2 regions of the Microbulbifer bruguierae genome follow, and region 2 is predicted to be linked to the other one. Evidence: predicted binding sites of a transcription regulator. Region 2 holds the regulator's gene; the other holds the start of a gene.
The links. Region 2 encodes LexA, which represses DNA repair genes until DNA is damaged. Its sites were predicted from a motif close to ACTGTNTNTANANACAGT; they were not measured.
Positions count from the first base shown of each region.

Region 1 (3,413 bases), 930 kb from region 2:
GGCGCTGGCCCAGGCCTGTTCCGGCAGATAACTTTCCTTGAGGGTGACGCCGGACAGCGCCTGGTGACCCAGGCGGGCCTTGAGCTTGTCGATCAGCTGATAAGTGTCGTGCAGTGTGCTGCCTTCGTCGAAAAAATCTTCCCGCAGGGATTGCGCCTCCAGCGGACGCAACTGTTGGCACTTGAGGCCCAGGGCCTGTACTGGCTCCGGGAGCTCTACCCGCTCCAGCTGCAGTTTGGTCAATGCAATCAGGCGCTGGGGATCGAACAGAGGGCGAGACAGCGCGACGTTGACCTCCTGAGTGCCGCGACTGCCGAAGTTGAGCACCCAGCACAGTTGCGGACTGTATAGCTGGCGACGCTGCAGCTGCCGACAGAGTTCGCGCACCAGTCGGCCGGCGGGGAACAGCAGTTGTTCGCTGTTATCCAGTGGGCTGGGGAAAAACAGCTCGCTGTGGAATTCTGGTGCCGGTTGGTAACTGGCAACCGGATCCGGGCGGGTGCCGTTGAGCCGCGCGAGATAGTCGATGAAGTTGCGTCCGAAGCGGTTTCCCACTTCAGACAGGGGAATGGCGAGCAGCTGGCTCACCCGTTTGATACCACTGGCATAGAGTTTGGCGATGGCCTTGTTACTGCAGTCCAGCAGTTTACTGGGGGCGAAGCTGATCCACTGGCGCCATTGTTGGGGCGAGGGGGCGGTACCGGTTTCTGCCAGCCACTGGCGGTGTTCCGGTAACTGGCTGAGCAGGTGTGCCGCGCTGGGGCTGTGGCCGAGCCCCATAAAGTGGGTAACGCGCATTTTGTGTAGTTCTTTGCCCAGCTGTAGCAGCAGGGGGGCGAGTCCGCCATGGGCTTTAAGGCTTCCGCTCAGTTCCAGGTATAGGCAGGCAGGGTTGTTATCCTGCTGGCTTTTGCTTTGCTCGGCACTGCGGGGAGAGACCACCGGTGTAAAGCTGTAGGCCCACTGAGCCAGTTGCCGTAACAGTTGTTCTTCCCGTTCACTATCCCGTTCCAGTAGTTGCAATTCCGCACAATAGGCACAGGCTGTGGCGATGCTGAGGCCGGGTTCTATGTTGTGGTTACCGGCGGCGAGGTTCGCTTCGATCACCAGGTTGCTCTGGGTTACCGCCAGGGGGACGGTATCACCGGCGCGGTGAGCGCGGGTGAGGGCTTCCAGGGGGAGCTTGGGAAGTTGGATACAGAGCCAGAGCATGGGGTGCCTTTCTGATTCCTGTCTGTAGGAGCCTGCTTGCAGGCGAAGGGGTACCACGGACTTCTCTTGTTCGCCTGCAAGCAGGCTCCTACAGGATGGTTGTGTGGTTCGTTCAGTGCAGTGGCTGGTCGCGCCGGGTGAGGTTGGGGCTGCGTGGCAGATGAACACGCTGGCCGGACCGGCCGTTCAACTGCTTCAACAGCTGGATTGCCAATTGCTCACCGTCGCTCCGCAGTTGCAGCCGCAGGGACGCAGGGGAGGGCGCGCTGGCGCAGGAACCGGGGCGGAAGTGGAAGTGCAGGCAATCGCCTTCCCGTGCGGCAATCTGTAGCCGTCGCAGATCTTTGTCTGCGGGGTTTTCTTTCCCCTGCCAGCTGACCAGGGCGCCGCAGGCCCCGGACTGCAGGCTCTGCTCTGCCGCCCACAGCTGATCCCGCTGGCCTCTGGGGTGCAGAATCAGGAGCTTTTCCAAGCGGACACCGGCCTGTACCAGGGCGGGAGCGTAGGGAATATGGGGGGGAGCGATCAGGACCACCATACGGTTCTGGCGGGTCATTTCTGCCAGGGTCGGCAGAATCAGGCTGATTTCGCCAATACCGCCCTTGTCTAGCAGCAGCTCACTGGTGGCACCGCGCGGCCAGCCGCGGTTGCTCAGCAAGGCATCCAGACCGCGATAGCCTGTGCTGATGCCCGTGCGGAGCTGGCGCTGCTGACTGGCCAGTTGCCAGATATCCGGCCGGGAAAGTAGCTGTTGTAGCGGCTGTTTTTCGGACGGTTCACTTAACTGATTGTTTTGCATGAAGTTTTCGGCGCTGTTCACGGTCTGCTTGCTCCCCGGGGGTGGTTTGCTGGATGTGCATACAGTATTTACTGTCGATTTATACAGTAGTCATCCAGTGTCGGCAAGCCTGTACCAGTTAGGTTGACACTTTTTTGCACAGGACAAACCGGCTATGATTCGGCCTCTTTTAATGACCACCAGAAATGGGCCAAGACCAGACAAGCGAGGGGACAGGGTGAGTATCAAATCCGATAAGTGGATTCGTCGTATGGCAGAAAGTGAGGGCATGATCGAGCCCTTCGAGCCGGGCCAGGTACGCCACGGGGAGTCTGGCGATCGGCTGATCTCTTACGGGACGTCCAGCTACGGCTATGACGTACGCTGCGCCAGTGAGTTCAAGATCTTCACTAATGTGCACTCCGCCACCGTGGACCCCAAGGCGTTTGACGAAGACAGCTTTGTGGACGTGACCGGTGATTACTGTGTCATCCCGCCCAACTCCTTCGCGCTGGCGCGCACGGTTGAGTATTTCCGCATCCCGCGCTCTGTCCTGACCATTTGCCTGGGCAAGTCGACTTATGCCCGTTGCGGCATCATCGTCAATGTGACCCCGCTGGAGCCGGAGTGGGAGGGGCACGTGACCCTCGAGTTCTCGAACACCACCAATCTGCCGGCGAAGATCTACGCTAACGAAGGCGTGGCACAGATGCTGTTCTTCGAATCTGACGAGATCTGTGATGTGTCCTACAAGGACCGCGGTGGCAAATATCAGGGGCAGCGAGGCGTGACCCTGCCGAAGACCTGATCCGCGCTCTGAAGGGCGATCTATCTGCCCGGGCTTAGCCCCGGGCATTTGTGCAAGCCTGTTATTACCCTCGTTCCTTACTTCTCATCACCTGACTTCTCACCATCTTACTTCTCACCACCTGACTCCCCGAGCCGCTGCCACAAACGGTATCGGTGAACATCGATAACCCGGTTTCGCCCTTCTCTTTATCCGCTTCATGGAAGCTGTTTGGTCTCTGGTACGCACTGAACCCGCACCCTCTGGCTGGACTAAGCGCGTATGATGTGATGTCCTTTTCCTAACATTTTTGTTTAAAATCAATAGGTTACTGGTTGGTTCACTTCTTTGGTCAAAGTGGGTCGGGTCATTTTTCCCATATTTCGCGAAGTGAGGCGCTGCGATATCAGTGCTATGGGCTAATGGCAGCCATGGCCAAGGCGATAAGTCCATAGATCCACACGCAGTTCGTATGAAAGAGGTGGAATACGAAGCCGCACAAAGACGTATCGATGGATAACTATAAGAAAACTGCGGTGCTGCGCTCACTCATATTCAGGAGAAAAATAAGATGTTTGTGAAGACGAAATTATCCGCTGCAATTATCGGGGTCGTATCCACGTTTTCCGCTGGCGC
Region 1 is NZ_CP118605.1:4,237,316-4,240,728, forward strand. It holds gene PVT68_RS17285 (Y-family DNA polymerase) at 1-1,212, opposite strand, end outside; gene imuA (translesion DNA synthesis-associated protein ImuA) at 1,325-2,011, opposite strand; gene dcd (dCTP deaminase) at 2,229-2,798, shown strand; gene PVT68_RS17300 (TonB-dependent receptor) at 3,349-3,413, shown strand, end outside.
Region 1: a site for LexA is predicted at 2,060-2,077, ahead of imuA (translesion DNA synthesis-associated protein ImuA). Genes of this name have one in related genera too.

Region 2 (3,413 bases):
CGTGTTTGAGGTCGTCGCTGTAGACCAGCCCTCCCGCACCATAGAAATTCAATATGAAGACGGTTCTCTGGATGAGATCGACTTCCAAAGCTGGCCTCGCTTGCCACTTGTTGGCGCCGCAGCACCGGAAGATGCCAATGCCGGCTATGGCTCATCGGCGGAAGAGATGCAGGATGAGGAAGATGCGGGATTCAGGAGCCCGGTATTTTCTCCGGCACAGAGCGCTATCGACAAACTCGAAGGCGAAAGCTTCCCGGGCAATGACGACGGATACTAGCGATGGCCCTGCCCCATTCAGGCAAAACCATTCAAAGGCTTGCCTTGGCGCTGCTACGGGTGGCCGTCAAGGCACGCGTCACCCGTTGTGCTCGCGAATATAATCAATAATGATCTCCGCAGCCTCTTCCACGGTATCGACGAGTTTAAACAAATCCAGATCACCGGCGTCGATGCACGCCCGCTCAAGTACCGTCTCCATCATCCAATCAATCAAACCCGCCCAGTAACGCTTACCAACTAAGACTATCGGGAACCGCTTTACCTTCTGGGTTTGCACCAATGTCAGCGCTTCGAACAGCTCATCCAAAGTGCCGTATCCGCCCGGCAGCGCGATAAACCCGACGGCGTGTTTAACAAACATGAATTTACGCACAAAGAAGTATCGGAAATGCAGACCGATATCCAGGTAGGGATTTGGTACCTGTTCAAAGGGGAGCTCGATATTGAGCCCGATTGACGATCCCGCGTGAGGAAATGCACCCCGGTTACACGCTTCCATTAGTCCGGGCCCACCGCCAGTAAGTACAGGAATACCTTCCGTGGACAGCAACTCTCCCAGGCGCATCGCTTCCTGATACTCTGGGGAATTCTCATGAAAGCGTGCACTGCCGAAAACCGTGACAGCGCCTTTCAATGTAATCAAGCGCTCAATGCCATCAACCAGTTCCGACTGTATGCGCAGCACCCGCCACGCTTCCGGCATTTTTGCATCCAGCATATGCCTTCTCCTTATCGCTATTACTACTTATTTTTCCGGAGTTCTGTGCTGTGGCGGTTGCGGCAGTAATCCTTTTCACATCCGCAGACCACAAAAATCCCGGGACACATCAAGTCTAGCAGTCGTAATGCGCCGCCCTGAGAAGATTGCGTGGATGTCAGATCTGTATATAATCACAGCAACTGTATAAAAATACAGACAACAGGAAGGCGCCCATGACAAATCTCACTGCCCGCCAGGCTCAGGTACTGGAGCTCATCAAATCTTACCTGGACGAAACCGGCTATCCGCCCACCAGGGCCGAAATCGCCCAGGAACTCGGCTTTCGTTCACCTAACGCCGCGGAAGAGCACCTCAAAGCGCTAGCGCGTAAAGGAGCCATTGAAATGGTGGCCGGTGCCTCCCGTGGCATTCGAATCCCAGGCCACCAAGCCGGGCTACCGATTGTCGGCCGCGTCGCGGCAGGCAATCCCATCCTGGCTGAGGAAAACATTGAGGAATACTGCGAAATCCCCGCGGAATTCTTCCATCCACCCGCGGATTACCTGCTGCGAGTACACGGCATGAGCATGAAAAATGCCGGTATTCTGGATGGCGACCTGATCGCAGTACAGCGTACCGACAATATTCGCAACGGCCAGATAGTGGTGGCGCGGATCGAGGATGAAGTGACAGTGAAGAGATTCAAACGCCGCGGTAATCAGGCAATGATTCAGCTGCTACCGGAAAATGAAGATTTTGAGGTCATCCAGGTGGATATGCGGGACAAAAACTTTGCCATTGAAGGATTGGCGGTTGGTGTGATTCGCCAGAACACCAACTGATTTTCACTGGAAAATCACTGCCTTAATAACGAAAACAGGGCCCATTGGGCCCTGTTTTCGTTTGTGCAAGCTGTCTCAGTGGATGGCTGTATCAGTGGATGGTGTGCTCGGTGACGTCCACCTCTTCGTCCTCAAAGGGCTCCGGCTCCAGCGAGCCGATTTCCTGAACCGCTTCTATCCCCGCCTCCAGCATGGCTCGGGCAACGGCAATTTTGTGCTCCTGCAAAAAATGCAGGCTTTCAGCGGAAAAATGAATACGCACCAACGGGTCCTCTTTGTGACCAGCGCGTCGCAGCGCTACATCACCATTGGACAACTCGATGATTTCGTAGGTCTCGGAAGACATTCACTTCTCCAGTTACAGCGTGATTTGCGGGCAGTGTAACACAGGGGGAGACAATTGATCAGTGCGCCGCGCCTACCACTCCTGCCCCTGTGCTCGCTGGCGCTGCACCAGTTCAGAAAGCGCACGGTGCCACTCTCGTAAACTCTGCGCATCGAGCTGGGAGCTCCCAGAGCCTGAACTTACATCTACCTGCCGCACCGGGATCAGGGTTTGCACTGCGGCACCTGTGGCGGCGCTTTGCGCCCGAGTGGACGGTGCCTGGGGTGCGTGCCACAGGCACCGCCAGGCAGTGTCCATCTGCCGATACCAACTGTCGGGATTCTCCGCCAGGCTGACCAGCTCCGCAATTTCCGCACTGAACTTGCCGTTCTGTGCCACCAGCTGCTGCAGCTGGCCAGCCGACTCCGGCTCGCGTCCAGGTGCTACACCCAGCTGTAACTGATGGGCCTGCTCAGCCAGAAAAGCGCGATAGCCACGCCATAGTTGCAACAGCGCCCCCTCACCAAGAGCTGACTGACACAGCGGATCACCACTGCCCTCAGCCTCCAGCCGGTTTAACAACAGCTGGCATTTGCGCAATGCGGCGGCGACGAGTCCGGTGTAGGGATTGCTCAAGTTTTGGCCTTTTTGGAAGGAGCCTTTTTAGCTGGTGCCTTCTTGGTGGCCGCCTTCTTCGCCGGGGCTTTCTTCTTGGCCGGCGCTTCTACCTGCCATTTACCGTCATGATAGAACGCCTTCCACCCGGTCGCCTTGCCGTCCTCTTCGGTCTGTACGTACTGCTCCTGGGTCTTGCGACTAAAACGCACTACCGTATCCCTGCCTTCGTTGTCCTCTGTGGGCGCAGAGAACAGGAAGCTGTATTTGGGATCAATCTCATCCTTGTGAGGCAACAGTTCCTTGATCAACGGCGCGCGGGTTTCGCGGTTTTTGGGAAACTGGCTCGCTGCGAGGAACAGGCCCGAAGCGCCGTCGCGAAGAATATAGGTGTCATCCACCTTTTCACACGCCAACTCCGGCATTGGTACCGGATCCATTTTCGGCGGCGCAGGCTGACCATTTTTCAGCAGTTTGCGGGTGTTCTTACAACTCTCATTGGTACAACCGAAGTACTTACCGAAGCGGCCAGACTTCAGCTGCATATCGCTACCGCACTTATCGCACTCGATCAGCGGACCGTCATAGCCCTTGATTTTGAACGTGCCCTTTTCCACTTCGAAACCGCTGCAATCCGGGTTGTTGCCACAAA
Region 2 is NZ_CP118605.1:682,324-685,736, forward strand. It holds gene PVT68_RS02925 (DUF6763 family protein) at 1-277, shown strand, start outside; gene PVT68_RS02930 (LOG family protein) at 356-997, opposite strand; gene lexA (transcriptional repressor LexA) at 1,213-1,821, shown strand; gene PVT68_RS02940 (hypothetical protein) at 1,913-2,167, opposite strand; gene PVT68_RS02945 (DUF6586 family protein) at 2,240-2,782, opposite strand; gene topA (type I DNA topoisomerase) at 2,779-3,413, opposite strand, start outside.